Regions from separate parts of the Amycolatopsis sp. NPDC004169 genome, predicted to be linked through region 2. Evidence: riboswitches for the same ligand, from Rfam matches in the RefSeq annotation. Region 2 holds a riboswitch; the other holds the start of a gene.
The links. A riboswitch is a leader RNA that binds a small molecule or an ion and turns the genes downstream of it on or off. The one in region 2 is predicted to bind S-adenosylhomocysteine.
Positions count from the first base shown of each region.

Region 1: another riboswitch for S-adenosylhomocysteine. It lies ahead of metH (methionine synthase); the one in region 2 lies ahead of ahcY (adenosylhomocysteinase).

Region 1 covers NZ_JBEXMD010000021.1:137,151-145,112, forward strand. Annotated here, with positions in the region: gene ABZX11_RS26925 (FAD-dependent monooxygenase) at 1-1,012, shown strand, start outside; gene metH (methionine synthase) at 994-4,623, opposite strand; S-adenosyl-L-homocysteine riboswitch at 4,638-4,716, opposite strand; gene ABZX11_RS26935 (TIGR03619 family F420-dependent LLM class oxidoreductase) at 4,975-5,829, shown strand; gene ABZX11_RS26940 (sugar porter family MFS transporter) at 5,884-7,287, opposite strand; gene ABZX11_RS26945 (cellulose binding domain-containing protein) at 7,550-7,962, shown strand, end outside.
Region 2 covers NZ_JBEXMD010000050.1:24,593-32,554, reverse strand. Annotated here, with positions in the region: gene ABZX11_RS41510 (cobalamin-independent methionine synthase II family protein) at 1-383, opposite strand, end outside; gene ABZX11_RS41505 (DUF3040 domain-containing protein) at 650-913, shown strand; gene ABZX11_RS41500 (DNA polymerase IV) at 929-1,957, shown strand; gene ABZX11_RS41495 (TetR/AcrR family transcriptional regulator) at 2,112-2,759, opposite strand; gene ABZX11_RS41490 (diiron oxygenase) at 2,847-3,731, shown strand; gene ABZX11_RS41485 (hypothetical protein) at 3,788-4,447, shown strand; gene ABZX11_RS41480 (GNAT family N-acetyltransferase) at 4,444-4,926, shown strand; S-adenosyl-L-homocysteine riboswitch at 4,958-5,036, shown strand; gene ahcY (adenosylhomocysteinase) at 5,122-6,582, shown strand; gene ABZX11_RS41470 (hypothetical protein) at 6,704-6,859, shown strand; gene ABZX11_RS41465 (hypothetical protein) at 7,232-7,441, opposite strand; gene ABZX11_RS41460 (Ku protein) at 7,552-7,962, opposite strand, start outside.

The DNA of each region.
Region 1 (7,962 bases), on a different contig from region 2:
CAAAGGCGCCACCCACCGGACCGTCCTCGACCGCATGGGTGTCCTCGGCGACGTCCTGCGCCGCCGGACCGGCGGGCAGGACCAGACCATCGTCGACGCCGCCGGGCGGCCGCGGGCCGTGATCCCCGGCGAGTTCACCGGTGGTGACATCGAGATCCGCCGCGGCGACCTGGCCGAAATCCTGTACGCGCACACGGACTGCGAGTACCTCTTCGGCGACACCGTCACGTCCTTGACCGAGACCACCGGCGGCGTGGAAGTCACCTTCGAACACGCCCGGCCGCGCCGGTTCGACCTGGTCGTCGGCGCCGACGGGATCCACTCGACCGTCCGGCGGCTGGCCTTCGGCCCGGAGCGCGACCACGTGCGGTACCTCGGCTACCACTACGCCCTCGCCGAGCTCGGCGAAGACCTCGGCAGCGGCGACGCGCAGATGTACAACGAACCGGGCCGGATGGCCGCGGTCGGCGGCCCGAAGGCGTCGGCGTTCTTCGTGTTCGCCTCACCGGAACCGGACCACGACCGCACCGACACCGGACGGCAGCGGCAGCTGCTGGTGGACGCCTACCGGGGCGCGGGCTGGCGGGTGCCGGAGCTGATGGCCCGGATCCCGCAGGCGCGCGAGTTCCACCTCGACTCGCTCAGCCGGGTCACGATCGACCGCTACTCCCGCGGCCGGGTCGTCCTGCTCGGTGACGCCGCTTACGGCAACACCCTCGGCGGCTTCGGCACCGGGCTGGCCGTCGTCGGCGCGTACGTGCTCGCGGGTGAGCTCTGCGCCGCCGGCGGCGAGCACCGGGTCGCGTTCGCCCGCTACGAGGAGCTGATGCGGGACTACGCGAAGGTGTCACAGCGCGGCAGCGCGGGCCCGTTCCTCGCGCCGCCCACGCCGCTGCGGATCAAGCTGCGGGACTGGACGTTCAAGTCCCGCTTCCTGCTCGGCCTGCTGCTCAAGGCGACCGACCGGTTCGCCACGGACATCGAGCTGCCGGACTACGCCTCGGGGTCGTAGGCCAGGTTCGGCCGCAGCCACTGCTCGACCTCGGCGACCTCGACGCCCTTGCGGCGGGCGTAGTCCTCGACCTGGTCGCGGCCGAGCCTGCCGACGGTGAAGTAGCGGGAGTCCGGGTGGGCGAAGATCAGCCCGGACACGCTCGCCGCCGGCGTCATCGCGAACGACTCGGTCAGGTCCATCCCGAGCTCGCCCGCCTCCAGCAGCGCGAACAGCTCGCGCTTCTGGCTGTGGTCGGGGCTGGCCGGGTAGCCGAGGGCCGGGCGGATGCCGCGGAACCGCTCCGCGTGCAGGTCCTCCAGCTTCGGCTGCGCGTCCGGCTCGAACCAGTCGCGGCGGGCCCGCAGGTGGATGTGCTCGGCGAACGCCTCGGCGAGCCGGTCGGCCAGCGCCTTGACCATGATGGCGCGGTAGTCGTCCTGCTCGGCCTCGTAGCGCGCGGCCAGCGCCTCGGCACCGTGGATGGCCACCGCGAAGCCGCCGAGGTGGTCGCCGATCGGGGCGATGTAGTCGGCCAGGCAGCGGTTCGCCCGGTCCTCCGGCTTGGCCGTCTGCTGCCGCAGCATCGGGAACTTGACGTGCGCGAAGTCGCCTTCGAGCAGGATGTCGTCGCCTTCGCTGTGCGCGGGCCAGAACGCGTACGCGCCCTTCGCGGTGAAGCTGCCGTCGGCGATGATCTGGTCGAGCAGCGTGTTCGCGTCGTCGAACAGCTCGCGGGCGACCGGCTGCTCCAGGATGGCCGGGTACTTGCCCTTGAGCTCCCAGGCCAGGAACAGGAACTGCCAGTCGATCATCTCGCGCAGTTCCGCGATGCCCGGCTCGACCACGCGCCGACCGGTGAACACCGGGGTCGGCAGGCCGTCGAAGGCCACCTTTTCGGGGTTCGCGCGAGCCTGCTCGAGGGTGAGCATCGGGCGGCGCTGCTTGCTGGCGTGCTGCTCGCGCAGCACTTCCTGGTCGGCCCGGTTCTTCGCGGTCAGCGCGATCGAGCGGTCCGGGTCGAGCAGGTCGGAGACGACGCCGACCACGCGCGAGGCGTCGAGCACGTGCACCGTCGCGTTGTCGTAGGCCGGGGCGATCTTGACCGCGGTGTGCTGCTTGGACGTCGTCGCGCCGCCGATGAGCAGCGGCATCTTCAAGCCGCGCCGCTGCATTTCGGTGGCGACCGCGACCATCTCGTCCAGCGACGGCGTGATCAGCCCGGACAGCCCGACCGCGTCGGCGCCTTCGGTCACCGCGGTGTCGAGGATCTTGCCGGCCGGCACCATCACGCCGAGGTCGATGACCTCGTAGTTGTTGCAGCCCAGCACGACCCCGACGATGTTCTTGCCGATGTCGTGGACGTCGCCCTTGACCGTGGCCAGCACGATCTTGCCCTGGCCGCCGGCCGAGGCCAGCCTGCCCTCCTGGCGCGCCTTCTCCTTCTCCGCCTCCATGAACGGCTCGAGGTAGGCGACCGACCGCTTCATCACGCGGGCGCTCTTGACCACCTGCGGCAGGAACATCTTGCCGGAGCCGAACAGGTCGCCGACGATCTTCATGCCGTCCATCAGCGGGCCCTCGATGACCTCGAGGGGCCGCGCGAACTGCTGCCGCGCCTCTTCGGTGTCTTCTTCGATGTAGTCCACGATGCCGTGGACCAGCGCGTGGGACAGGCGCTCGCCCACCGTGCCTTCGCGCCAGGAGAGGTCCACGACGCGCTTGGTGCCGCTGCCCTTGACGTTCTCGGCGAAGCTGACCAGGCGGTCGGTGGCGTCTTCGCGGCGGTCGAAGAGCACGTCCTCGACCAGCTCCAGGAGGTCCTTCGGGATGTCCTCGTAGACGGCGAGCTGGCCGGCGTTGACGATGCCCATGTCCAGCCCGGCCTTGACCGCGTAGTACAGGAACGCCGAGTGCATCGCTTCGCGCACCACGTCGTTGCCGCGGAAGGAGAACGACAGGTTCGAGATGCCGCCGCTGGTCCGTGCGCCGGGACAGCGCTCCTTGATCCGGGGCAGGGCCTCGATGAACGCCTTCGCGTAGCCGTTGTGCTCGGCGATGCCGGTGGCGACGGCGAGGACGTTCGGGTCGAAGATGATGTCTTCGCCCGCGAAGCCCGCCTTCTGCGTCAGCAGGTCGTAAGCGCGGGCGCAGATCTCCACCTTGCGGTCGGCGGTGTCGGCCTGGCCCTGCTCGTCGAAGGCCATCACGACGACGCCGGCGCCGTAGTCGCGGATCGTGCGGGCCTGGGCGAGGAAGGGCTCCTCGCCCTCCTTGAGGCTGATCGAGTTGACCACGCCCTTGCCCTGCAGGCAGCGCAGGCCGGCTTCGAGCACGCTCCACTTGGAGCTGTCGACCATCACCGGGATCCGGGCCACCTCGGGCTCGGTGGCGATCAGGTTGAGGAACGTCGTCATCGCCTGCTCGGATTCCAGCAGGTCGGCGTCCATGTTGACGTCGAGCAGGTTGGCCCCGCCGCGAACCTGCTCCAGCGCGACGTCGACCGCGCCCTGGTGGTCGCCGGATTCGATGAGCCGGCGGAACCGCTTGGAGCCGGTGACGTTGGTGCGCTCGCCGATCATCACGAACCCGGTGTCGGCCCCGATGCCGAACGGCTCGAGGCCGCTGAAGCGCGTGTGCGTGCGCGGCGCCGGCACCTCCCGCGGCGTGACTTCCTTCGCGGCCTCGGCGATCTTCGCGATGTGTCCCGGGGTCGTGCCGCAGCAGCCGCCGACCAGGTTGACCAGGCCTTCGCGGGCGAAGCCGCCGATCAGCCCGGCCGTCTCCTCCGGTGTCTGGTCGTAGCCGCCGAACGCGTTCGGCAGGCCGGCGTTGGGGTGGCAGGCGACGTAGGCGTCGGCGATCCGGGCGAGCTCCTCGACGTGCGGGCGCATCTCCTCCGCGCCCAGCGAGCAGTTCACGCCGACGACCAGCGGTTTCGCGTGCTCGATCGAGCTCCAGAACGCCTCGACGGTCTGCCCCGACAGCGTCCGGCCGCTGAGGTCGACGATGGTCACCGAGATCCACAGCGGCAGCTCCGGCGCGACCTCGCGGGCGGCGGCGATGGCGGCCTTGCAGTTCAGCGTGTCGAAGATCGTCTCGATGAGCAGCAGGTCGACGCCGCCCTCGGCGAGGCCGGCGATCTGCTCGGCGTAGGCGGCCTTGACCTGCTCGAACGTGACCGCCCGGTACGCCGGGTCGTCGACCTTGGGCGACAGGCTGAGGGTGACGTTGAGCGGCCCGATCGAGCCGGCGACGAACTTGCCGCCTGCCTCGTCGGCGGCCTGGCGGGCCAGCTGCGCGCCGCGGACGTTCATCTCGTGGACGTAGGCCTGCAGGCCGTAGTCGGCCTGGCCGATGCTGGTGGCGGTGAAGGTGTTGGTGGTGGTGATGTCCGCGCCCGCGGCCAGGTACTGGCGGTGGACGTCGAGGATGACGTCCGGGCGGGTGAGGTTCAGCAGGTCGGGGTCGCCGGTGACGTCGTGGGTGTGCTCGCCGAAGCGGTCGCCGCGGTAGTCGGCCGGGGTGAGCCCGGCGCCCTGCAGCATGGTGCCCCAGGCACCGTCGAGCACGGCGACCCGCTGGTCGAGCAGCTCACGCAGGCGCGCCTCTGACTGGTGCGGGGTGTTCACCGGCAGCCTCCCTTGGTCGGGAGGCGCCCTTGGTTGGTCATTCCCGGCCGAGCGTGGCGGACCCCGTGGTCCGTTGCAGCGCCTCTCGACCTGTGGTCCACGGTATCGGAAACGGGCCCCGGTACGCCATCCCGCCCCGCCGCCGTGTCCACGGACTGGGACATCTTCTGTCCACAATGGATCATCCGGGTCACCCCGCACCTCCGTCGGCCGATCGCGCACCACTGCCGCCGCCGAGTGTGACAGCCCGGCATCGAGCCCCCCTCAAGGCCACCCGGAGCAGTCGATCGATTGCGAAGCGTGACAACCGGTCACCTTGAAAACTGAAACACGTTCTAATACGCTCCGCGGGTGGACTACGGAATCGTGCTGTTCACCAGCGACCGGGGAATCACCCCGGCAGCCGCGGCGCGCGCCGCGGAAGCCGCGGGGTTCTCGACCTTCTACGTCCCCGAGCACACCCACATCCCGGTGAAGCGCGAGTCACCGCACCCGCGCACCGGGGACGCGTCACTGCCCGACGACCGCTACAGCCGGACGCTCGACCCGTGGGTCGCGCTGGCGACGGCGGCCGCGGTCACCGAGCGGATCCGGCTCTCCACCGCCGTCGCCCTGCCGGTCGAAAGCGACCCGATCACGCTCGCCAAGACGATCGCCAGCCTCGACCACCTCTCCGGCGGCCGCGTCACGCTCGGCGCCGGCTTCGGCTGGAACGTCGACGAGCTGACCGACCACGGCGTGCCCGGGAACCGCCGCCGCACCGCGCTGCGCGAGTACCTCGAGGCGATGCGTGCACTGTGGACGGAGGAAGAAGCCGCCTACACCGGGGAATTCGTCTCGTTCGGCCCGAGCTGGGCGTGGCCGAAGCCGGTCCAGGCGCACATCCCGGCGGTGCTCGGCGCGGGTCCGTCCGAAAAGACGTTCCGCTGGATCGCCCGGCACGCCGACGGCTGGCTCACCACCCCGGCCGACACCGACCTGGACGGGCACGTGGCCCTGCTCAAGGGAATCTGGGCCGACGAGGGCCGTGCCGGCGCCCCGCTGATCCACGCGCTCGGCGAGCGGCCGGACCCGGACCGCCTGGCGCACCTGGATTCCCTGGGCGTCACCGAGACGATCTTCGGTCTCCCCGACCGCTCCCCGGAAGAAGTCGAGGCGTGGATCGGCCGGCTGGCCGGGAAGCTCACCCCCGCCCCGGCACACTGAAAACCGGCGGGACACGGACGCCTCCGTGCCCCGCCGGCGATCGACCCCCCGGGGTCAGCTCTTGACGGCCGCGACGCCTTGGCGCGCCCGCAGGTCGAGCTCGATCTGCTCCAGCGTGCGGCCCTTCGTCTCCGGCACCAGCCACTTGGTGAGCACGAACAGCACCACGTTGATCCCGGCGAACAGGAACATCGAGCCGCCGATGCCGAGCGACTTCGGGTCGGAGATGATCGGGAACACCGCGCTCACGATGCCCGTCGCCGCCCACAGGACCACGCTGCTGACGCCCATGCCCGCCGCCCGGTACTTCAGCGGGAACACCTCGGACATCATCACCCAGACGACCGCGCCCCAGCCGAGCTCGTAGCCGACCAGGTAGAGCACCATCATCACCAGCATCAGCAGGCCGCGCGTGCCGGTGTCGTGGACGTTCAGCACCACCAGGCCGGCCGCCACCAGGGTGAGCACCATGATGACGTTGCCGATGAGCAGCAGCGGCTTGCGGCCCCAGCGGTCCACCACGAACACGACCCACGCGGTGAACAGGAACTTCGTCACGCCCAGCAGGACGCCGGAGAGCAACGCCGCCTGCGTGGCGAAGCCGAGGCCGATGAGCATCGTCGGGAAGTAGGCGTTGATCGCGTTGACCCCGCTGAACTGCTGGCCGATCGCGAGCAGCAGCGCCACCACGAGCATCGGCCGCACGAACCCGGAGAACAGGTCGCGGATCCGCGGCTTCTCCTCGGTGTCGAGCCGGATGACCTCGTGGATCGTCGCGAGTTCCTCGTCGAGGTCCACTGTGCTCCCGTGCGCGCTGGCCAGCACCCGCCGGGCCTCCTCCTCGCGGCCGTTCTTGACCAGCCAGCGCGGCGTCTCCGGCAGGAAGACCAGCCCGGCGAGCAGGACCACCGCGGGCACGATCGCGCCGGCGAACATCCAGCGCCACGCCGAAATCGGGCCGAGCCAGTAGCTGACCAGGAACGCGATCAGGATGCCCAGCACGATGAAGATCTGGTTGAGCGCGCCCATCGCGCCGCGCCACTTCGCCGGGGCCAGTTCGGACAGGTAGGTCGGCACGGTCGACGAGGAAAGGCCGATCCCCAGCCCGATGACCAGCCGCGAGAGCACCAGCAGCAGGAACGTCGGCGAGACGCTCGCCGCCAGCGTACCGACGATCACGATGCCCGCGGCGACCATGATCGTGCGGCGCCGGCCGAGCGCTTCGTTGGTGCGGCTGGAGAACAGCGCGCCGCCGATCGCCCCGACCGACAGGCTCGCGGTGATCACGCCCTTGTCCCAGCTCGTCAACGCCCACAGTTTCCCGATGAACGGGAGCACCCCGGAGATCACGCCGAGGTCGTAACCGAAGAGGATGCCGCCGAGCGCGCCGAAGAAGTACAACGTGGTGCGGTTGATGTGCCGCACCGGCGCCGTCTGCGTCCTTGACTGATCGGTCATGTGCCGGGTCGCCTCTTTCGTAGGTCCAGTCCAGCCAGGGGCCACCACACTCACACGCCGGAAAATGGCGGGCAAGAAGGTCCGCGATAACAATTCAGAAACCTGATCGACGTTCACGTATGTGATTCCGACAAACCCGGCGGCAGCCGGCTCGGAATCCACTGTGGACTGTCCCGCTCACCGAAATCGTCGAACGCTTTACAACGCTCGGAACGCTGGTTTACCGTCGCTCTGGAAGCGCTCCCAGAAGGTGGAGGCCACTGTGCACACCGTCGTGCCGAAAACTCATTCCCCGTCCGCGTCCCGATCAGCGAGACGGCTCTTCGTCTCCGCGCTCGCCGTTCTCCTGCCCGCCGCCGTCGCGGTCACCCTCGGCGCGCCCGCCTCCCCGGCAGCTCCGGCCGCGGCCACCACGACGTGGCGCAACGCGGAAATCGCCGGCGGCGGGTTCGTCCCGGGGATCGTCTTCAACCAGAGCGAACCCGGGCTGGTCTACGCCCGCACCGACATCGGCGGGGCGTACCGGTGGAACACCGCCACCGGGCGCTGGCTCCCGCTGCTGGATTCCGTCGGCTGGACCGACTGGGGCCACAACGGTGTCGTCAGCCTGGCCACCGACGCGCTCGACCCGAACCGCGTCTACGTCGCCGCCGGGATGTACACCAACAGCTGGGA
Region 2 (7,962 bases):
ACCGCCTGCTTCACCGGCCGCTCGGTCAGGGCCTTCGCCCGGGTCAGGTACGAGCCGGCGTGCGTGGCGTAGCGGAACGGCCCCGCGGTGAGCCGCGGCAGCTGCCGGGTGTGCCCGTCCGCGAACGGGATGACGACGCCGTCGGGCGCCAGCGCGTCCAGCCCGGCCAGCGGGTAGGTCGCGAAACTCGGCTTGCCCTGCTCCCCGTCGGTCAGCACCGGCGAGCCGGTCTCCTCGAACCGGCGGATCGTGTCGGCCAGCGCCTGGCTCTCGAGCTCGGCGAGCGCGGCGGCGTCGATCCGGCCCGCCGCGAAGTCGCCGAGGCCCTCGACGAGGGCGGCGGGCCGCGGGATGCTGCCGATCGGTTCGGTGGGCAGGGTCATGAAGTCCTCCGTCTGTTTGAAGGGCTTGACCGGCCACCGGCACGACGCCAGGACGTGGCCTTTCGCGACCGCCCCCACCCGCCGTCCGGCCGTGACCGGCCACGTTTCCCAGCGAAACCTAACGTGGCCGAAGCCGGTCACGGAGCGCGGATCACCCGGACGGCCCACAGAAAAGCACGAATTCAGAAGGCGTTCGGCGGTTCGCGAGGAGGACGATTGGGTATTCGCTACGGCGACACGGCGGGTTCGGCGCCGAAGGAGGCCCGATGCTCAGTCACCACGACCGCACCGAGCTGGAGAAGATCGAGCGCAGTCTCGAACTCAGCGACCCGGCACTGGCGGCCGCCCTGCGCGACGGGCGGCGGCCCCAGTCGCGCGCGCTCCGCAGTGCGTTCCTGATCTTCTTCGACGTCGCCGCCGTGACGCTGCTGGTCCTGGGCCTGGTGCTGCCCGATCCGGGCGTCACGCTGTGCGGGATCCTCGCGCTCACCGGCACCGTCTGGACCCACGTGGCGCGGCATCGGATTTGAGGCAGACTGAGCTGGGTGAAGTGGGTCCTGCACGTCGACCTCGACCAGTTCATCGCCGCGGTCGAGATCGCCCGCCACCCCGAGCTGCGCGGCAAGCCGGTCGTGGTCGGCGGCAACGGCGACCCCACCGAGCGCGCGGTCGTCGCGACGGCGTCGTACGAAGCCCGCGAGTTCGGCGTCCAGTCGGGCATGCCGCTGCGGATCGCGGCCCGACGCTGCCCGGAGGCGGTCTTCCTGCCCAGTGACCCGGACGCCTACCTGGAGGTGTCGGCCCGGGTGATGGCCGCGGTGCGGGAGCTGCCGGTGGTGGTGGAGGTGCTGGGCTGGGACGAGGCCTTCGTCGGGGCGGAGACGGCCGACCCGGAGGCGCTGGCCGTCGCGATCAAGGAGGCGGTGGCGCGCGAGACGGGCCTGTCGTGCGCGGTCGGGATCGGCGACAACAAGCTGCGCGCGAAGCTCGCCACCGGGTTCGGCAAGCCGGGCGGGATCTACCGGCTGACGCAGGAGAACTGGTGGGAGGTGATGGCGGCCCGCCCGACGGACGCGCTGTGGGGCATCGGCGGCAAGACCGCGAAGAAGCTCGCCGCGCTGGGGATCGAAACGGTCCTCGACCTGGCGGGCGCGGACGCGGCGGAGCTGGCGGCCCGCTTCGGCCCGAAGACCGGGCCGTGGCTGCGCCTGCTCGGCGGCGGCATCAGCGACGCCGAGGTCAGCGCGACCCCGTGGGTGGCCCGGTCCCGCAGCCGCGAAACGACGTTCCAGCAGGACCTGACGGACCCGGCGGAGATGGCGGCCGAGGTCTCGGCCCTGGCGAAGAGGGTGACCCAGGACGTGCTCGAGGAGGGCCGCCCGGCGGCGCGGGTGGCGGTGAAGGTCCGGTTCGCGCCGTTCCTGACCCACACGCACAGCATCACGCTCCCGGAGCCGACCTCGGACGCGGCAGAGCTGGACCGGGCGGCGCGCGAGGTGCTGGGGATGTTCGAGCTGACCCGCCCGGTGCGGCTGCTGGGCGTGCGGGCCGAGTTTCCCCGCGAAGGCGACTGAACCGGGAGGCGCGCCCACGCCGACCACGGCGGCGGAGCCGGAGCGGCCACCCCGCGCGTCTGCGGCTCATAGCGCCACAGCACCCACCGCTGCAGTCCCGCGAGCGACACCCGCAAGCCCGCCCGCGCGTGCGGGCCGGGTTCCCCTGCGAAGACTAAAGCCCCTCGGGCAGCGGCAACGGCCGGTCCGGGTCCAGTTCCACCCCGCCGGCCCGCAGCGTGTGGTCCAGCATCGCCCAGATCGTGCCGGTGAGCTGGGCCGTCAGCTGGGGCAGGCTGAGCGTGCCCGGGTGGTCCAGCCAGCGGGTCGTCGCCGATTCGACGTAGCCGACCAGGCCGAACGCCATCGTGTCCGCCGGGGCCGGGTCGAGGCCGAACGCCGTCAGGTACCCCGCGAACAACCTGCTCAGGTGCCGGGCGATCGCGCCGCGGACGTCGGGGCCGTCCGGGACGCCCCGGGTCAGGTAGCGGTGCAGGTGGGCGTGCTCGGTCAGCCAGCGCAGGTGCGTCGCGATCACCGTGGAGATCATCTCGTTCGGCGAGCCCTCGGGGTGCCACAGCGGCGCCAGGTCGGCCGTCACCAGCTCCGCCGCCCGCTGGGCGATCGCCCGGCGGAGGTCCGCCGCGTCGGAAAAGTGCCGGTACAGACGGGTGCGGGCGACGCCGGCGCGCTCGGCGATCTGCTCGGTCGAGACGTCCGGGCCGTGCTCGGCGATCGCCGTCAGTGCGGCGTCGACGAACTCCGCGCGCCGGCGTTCCTGCTGGCCCGCCCAGCGCGTCGCCCGTCCGTCGACCTTGGTCACGGCGAAAGCCTACTCACACCCCGCCGGGCGGTGTACGCTCCCGAAGTAGCTAGTACACCTTGTACCCCCTACTTGCGGAGGCACCCCATGCGCGTCGAGGACCGGGACGTCACCGCGGCTCGCCTGCTCAAGAGTTCCGCGAAGAACTCCTACGACCCGTACGTCGACATCGACTGGGCCGCGCCGCTCGCCGAGGGCAAGGCCTACATGCCGCTCGAACGCGTCTCCCTCTACGGCACCGACCTGTGGGCGAAACTGACGCCGGAGCAGCGGATCGAGCTGTCCAAGCACGAGATCGCCAGCATCATGAGCGTCGGCCTGTGGTTCGAGATCGTCCTCATGCAGCTGCTCGCCCGGTACGTCTTCGACCTCGACGCGCGCAGCGAGCACGCGCAGTACGCGATGACCGAGATCGGCGACGAGACCCGGCACTCGGTGATGTTCGCCCGCACCGCCGACCGGCTCGGCGTCCCGCGCTACGGCGTCCCCAAGGTCGTCCACCGCGCCGCGAAGGTGTTCGGCGCGACCGCCGCCGGGCCGTCGATGTTCGCCAGCGTGCTGGTCGCCGAGGAGACCACCGACCGGCTGCAGCGGTCGATGATGGACGACGACGGCATCCAGCCGCTGATCCGCTCGGTCAACCGCATCCACGTGGTCGAGGAGGCCCGGCACGTCCGGTTCGCCAAGGAAGAGGTGCTGCGCGAGACGCCGAAGCTGTCGAAGGCGGCACTGCACCGGCACCGGCTGCGGACCGCGCTGGTCGCGTTCGGCGTGATCGACAGCATGGTCGACGCGCGGATCTACCGCAGCGTCGGGATCGACCCGCGCGAAGGCCGCGCCGCGGCGCTGGCCAACCCCCACTTCCACGAGACCCGCCGCTGGATGGCCGAGAAGATCGTGCCGTTCCTGCGCGAGGCGGGCCTGATCGGCGGCCGCTCCGAGGGCATCTGGCGGCGCGCGCACCTGCTCTGAACGCCGGGGGCGGAATTGCCGTTCCGCGACGTTCCGGACAGCGCCAGGATGGCGGGATGACCGCCGATCCCCCGGGGTGGCACCCCGTCCCACCCCGCCGCTCCCTGCTCGCCCGCCCCGCCGTGACCGGCCTGCTCGGCTTCGTGGCCGGCGCGCTGCTGGTCGGCGTGCCGTGGCTGGTGCTCGGCCTGCTCGGCGGCCCGAGCGGGCGGCCGCTGACCGCGCCGGCGAGCCTCGGCGGGCTCGGCCGCGCCCAGGACGCGATCGCGAAGGTCGGCAAGGACCGGGGGCAGCCGCTCATCGACCGGGTCGGGAAGAGCGACCGGGAGACCGCGGCCCGCGTGTCGGCGGCCTACGGCGGCGCCGGCGCGGTCGTCCAGCAGTACCAGGACGATGAGCTCCGGCGCACGATCCAGCTGCTCGCGGTCCGGGCGCCTTCGCCGGGGCTCATCGCGCCGTACGAGGACGCCGAAGCGCTGGGCCTGGCCGCCCCGGGTACCGAACTCGTGACCTTCGGGGATGTGCAGTGCCTGGTGCAGCACGACCCGGTGAGCGCCGGCTCGGCGCCGGACCCGGAACGGTCCTCCGTGCGGACCTGCCAGCGCACCGGCACCGACCTGACCGTGACCCTGAAGAGCCTGAGCTCCGAGGGCAACCGCGACCCGCGGGAAATCGCTGCGATCGTCGAAGAGGCGTGGGCGATACTCACCCGGTGATCACCATCCGGACCGCCCGCGCCGAGGACGAAGCCGCGCTCGCGAAGCTCGACGAGCGCACCTGGACCCCGGACGTCTCCCCCGCGCCCGCGCCGCCGCCCGGCACCCCGTTCTTCGGCGACGGCACGCGGCCCGAGGACGTCCTGGTCGCCGAGCAGGACGGCGTCGTCGCCGGGTACGTCCGCCTCGGCGAGGGGTTCGGCATCCCGGCCCACCGGCACGTGGTGGTGATCGACGGGCTCGCCGTCGACCCGGACCGGCAGCGGCTCGGCATCGCGGGGCGGCTCGTCGAGGCCGCCGTCGCCGAGGCGGGCCGCCGCGGCGCGCGCAAGGTGACGCTGCGCGTGCTCGGGCCGAACACCGGCGCCCGCCGGGTGTACGAGCGCTGCGGGTTCGTCGTCGAAGGCGTGTTGCGCGGCGAATTCCACCTCGACGGCACGGACGTCGACGACGTTCTCATGGCCCGATCGCTCGCTTGACAGCCTCGTCGCGGCTTTGCCATCCTGGATCCGGGCCGAGAGGCGCTGCGACGGAATCCACTTCCGCCACGCTCGGCCCGAGACCACGACTCCAAGGGCGCCTCCCGCGAGGGAGGTGCCTTCTTCTTTGTGTCCGCACGGGCTTCCGTGCTGCCTCCCGAGCGCATCCCGACGAACTCCGGAGTGCACCGAAGCATGAGTGACAAACTGCAGACCCGAAACGGCCTCGACTTCGCCGTGGCCGACCTGTCCCTGGCCGACGCCGGCCGCACGCAGCTGCGGCTGGCCGAGCACGAGATGCCCGGCCTGATGGCGATCCGCCGCGAGTACGCCGCCGCGCAGCCGCTGAAGGGCGCCCGCATCGCCGGCTCCCTGCACATGACCGTCCAGACCGCGGTGCTCATCGAGACCCTCGTCGCCCTGGGCGCGCAGGTGCGCTGGGTGTCCTGCAACATCTTCTCCACGCAGGACGAGGCGGCCGCGGCGGTCGTCGTCGGCCCGGAGGGCACCGTCGACGCCCCGGCGGGCACCTCGGTGTTCGCGTGGAAGGGCGAGACGCTCGAGGAGTACTGGTGGTGCACCGACCAGCTCTTCGCCTTCCCCGGCGGGCTGGCCCCCAACATGATCCTCGACGACGGTGGCGACGCCACCCTGCTCGTCCACAAGGGAGTCGAGTTCGAGGCGGCCGGCGTCGTCCCGCAACCGTCCGAAGAGGACCCGGAGGAGTACCGGATCATCCTCGACACCCTGCGCGCGAGCCTGGCCGCCGACGGCGGCCGCTTCACCGCCATGGCCAAGGAGATCCGCGGCGTCACCGAGGAGACGACCAACGGCGTCAAGCGGCTCTACAAGCTCGCCAAGGACGGCGAGCTGCTGTTCCCGGCGATGAACGTCAACGACTCGGTGACGAAGTCCAAGTTCGACAACAAGTACGGCATCCGGCACTCCCTTGTGGACGGCCTGAACCGGGCCACCGACGTGATGATCGGCGGCAAGCGCGTGGTCGTCTGCGGCTACGGCGACGTCGGCAAGGGCGCGGTCGAAGCGCTGCGCGGTCAGGGCGCCCGGGTCGCGGTCACCGAGATCGACCCGATCTGCGCGCTGCAGGCGGCGATGGACGGGCTCGACGTCGTCGAGCTCGACGACGTGGTGGCCACCGGCGACATCTTCATCACCACCACCGGCAACTTCGGCATCATCTCCGCGGACCAGATGAGCCGGATGAAGCACAACGCGATCGTCGCGAACGTCGGGCACTTCGACAACGAGATCGACATGGCCGGGCTGGCGAAGCTGCCGGGCATCGAGAAGAACGAGATCAAGCCGCAGGTCCACGAGTGGACCTTCCCCGACGGCCACGCGATCATCGTGCTGTCCGAGGGCCGCCTGATGAACCTCGGCAACGCCACCGGCCACCCTTCGTTCGTGATGTCGAACTCCTTCACCAACCAGGCGATCGCGCAGATCGAGCTGTTCACCAAGCCCGGCGAGTACGCCACCGACGTCCACCGGCTGCCGAAGCACCTCGACGAGAAGGTGGCCCGGCTGCACCTGGACGCGCTCGGGGTGAAGCTCACCAAGCTCACGAAGCAGCAGGCCGAGTACATCGGCGTCGACGTCGAAGGTCCGTACAAGCTCGATCACTACCGGTACTGACGCAAGGTTGCTCCATTCGCCGTAGTTTGGTTTATCGGGAAACTGGCCATCCTCCCGGCGAGAGCGCATCCGCCCGGACGGCACGGAGCCGGGCCGGGTCTCATGCGAAGGAGTGTGTCAAGTGATCATCCTCGGTGTGATTCTGCTTGTCATCGGGTTCATCGTGGGCATCCCGGTGCTGTACACCATCGGTATCATTCTCGCGGTGGCCGGCGTGGCACTGGCCATCCTGGGCGGCACCGGCCGCCGGATCGGTGGCCGGGCGCACTGGTACTGATCCCGAGACCGCACCACGGCCCGGCGCGTGGCGGCGAAAGCCGTCCGCGTCGGGCCGTTCGGCCGTTTCCGGCCCTTCGACGGTGAAAAACACACCGGCGGCCCACCCCGTGGGCGGCGTCGGCGGATCCACAACGGACACCCCGCAACGCGGGATGCCCGGAAATGAAAGGGTCCTCCGGCTCCGAGGGGGAGGGAGAGCCGAAGGACCCCGTTAGTGTTAGCACATCGCCAGGCCGCTGTACACAGCTGCATACACGATCGTGTGACCGTCTTGACGGGATCCGAACGCCGTGCGGGCCTCCCCGGCGGGCGACAGCCCGGCCGGGAAGGCCCGCACGGATCCTGGCGGGAGGCTCAGCTGGCGGGAGGCTCAGGAAGCCTGGCGGAGCAAGGACTTCCGCGGCGCGGTGGCGCACCCGCACCCGCCGCCGACGCCCTGGCAGTCCACGATCAGCCCGTGCCGCACGCGGTCGCCGTCGGCGCACGCCGGGTCGGTGCACTCGGCGAATCCGCCTTCCGGGTGGACCACCAGCGTGCCGTGGCAGTGATCGATCCCCGCATCACAAGAGGCACACTCCATGACCGGCCGCCTTTCCGCGCTCGTGGACCACGTGCCCCCACGGTAGGACCGGGAAGCGCGCGGACCCGGCAGCGGTCCGGCGTGTCGGCACAACCACCCGTCCGGGACGCTCAGGCGGACTTCGGCGCCCGCTTGCGCGCCGCCGGCTTCTTCTTGGCCGGCGGTGCGTCCTCATCGGACACCTCGGCCGCGGCGGGCGCCTTCCCCGCACCCTCCGAAGCGGACTGCCGCGACTTCTTCGCGGCGTCCACACTGGCCTGCAGCGCCGCCATCAGGTCGACGACGTCGGCCTTGGCGGTGACGGCGGCGGGCTTGGTCGTCTCGTCGCCCGCGACCTTGGCCTCGATCATCTCTTCGAGGGCCTCGCGGTAGTGGTCGTGGTACTTCTCCGGCTCGAACACCGGCTCGGCCAGTGAATCGATCAGGGACCCGGCCATGGTGAGCTCCTGCGGCCGGATCTGCGGCGGGTCGTCGCGCAGGAACGGGAAGTCGGGCTCGCGGACCTCGTCCGGCCACAGCAT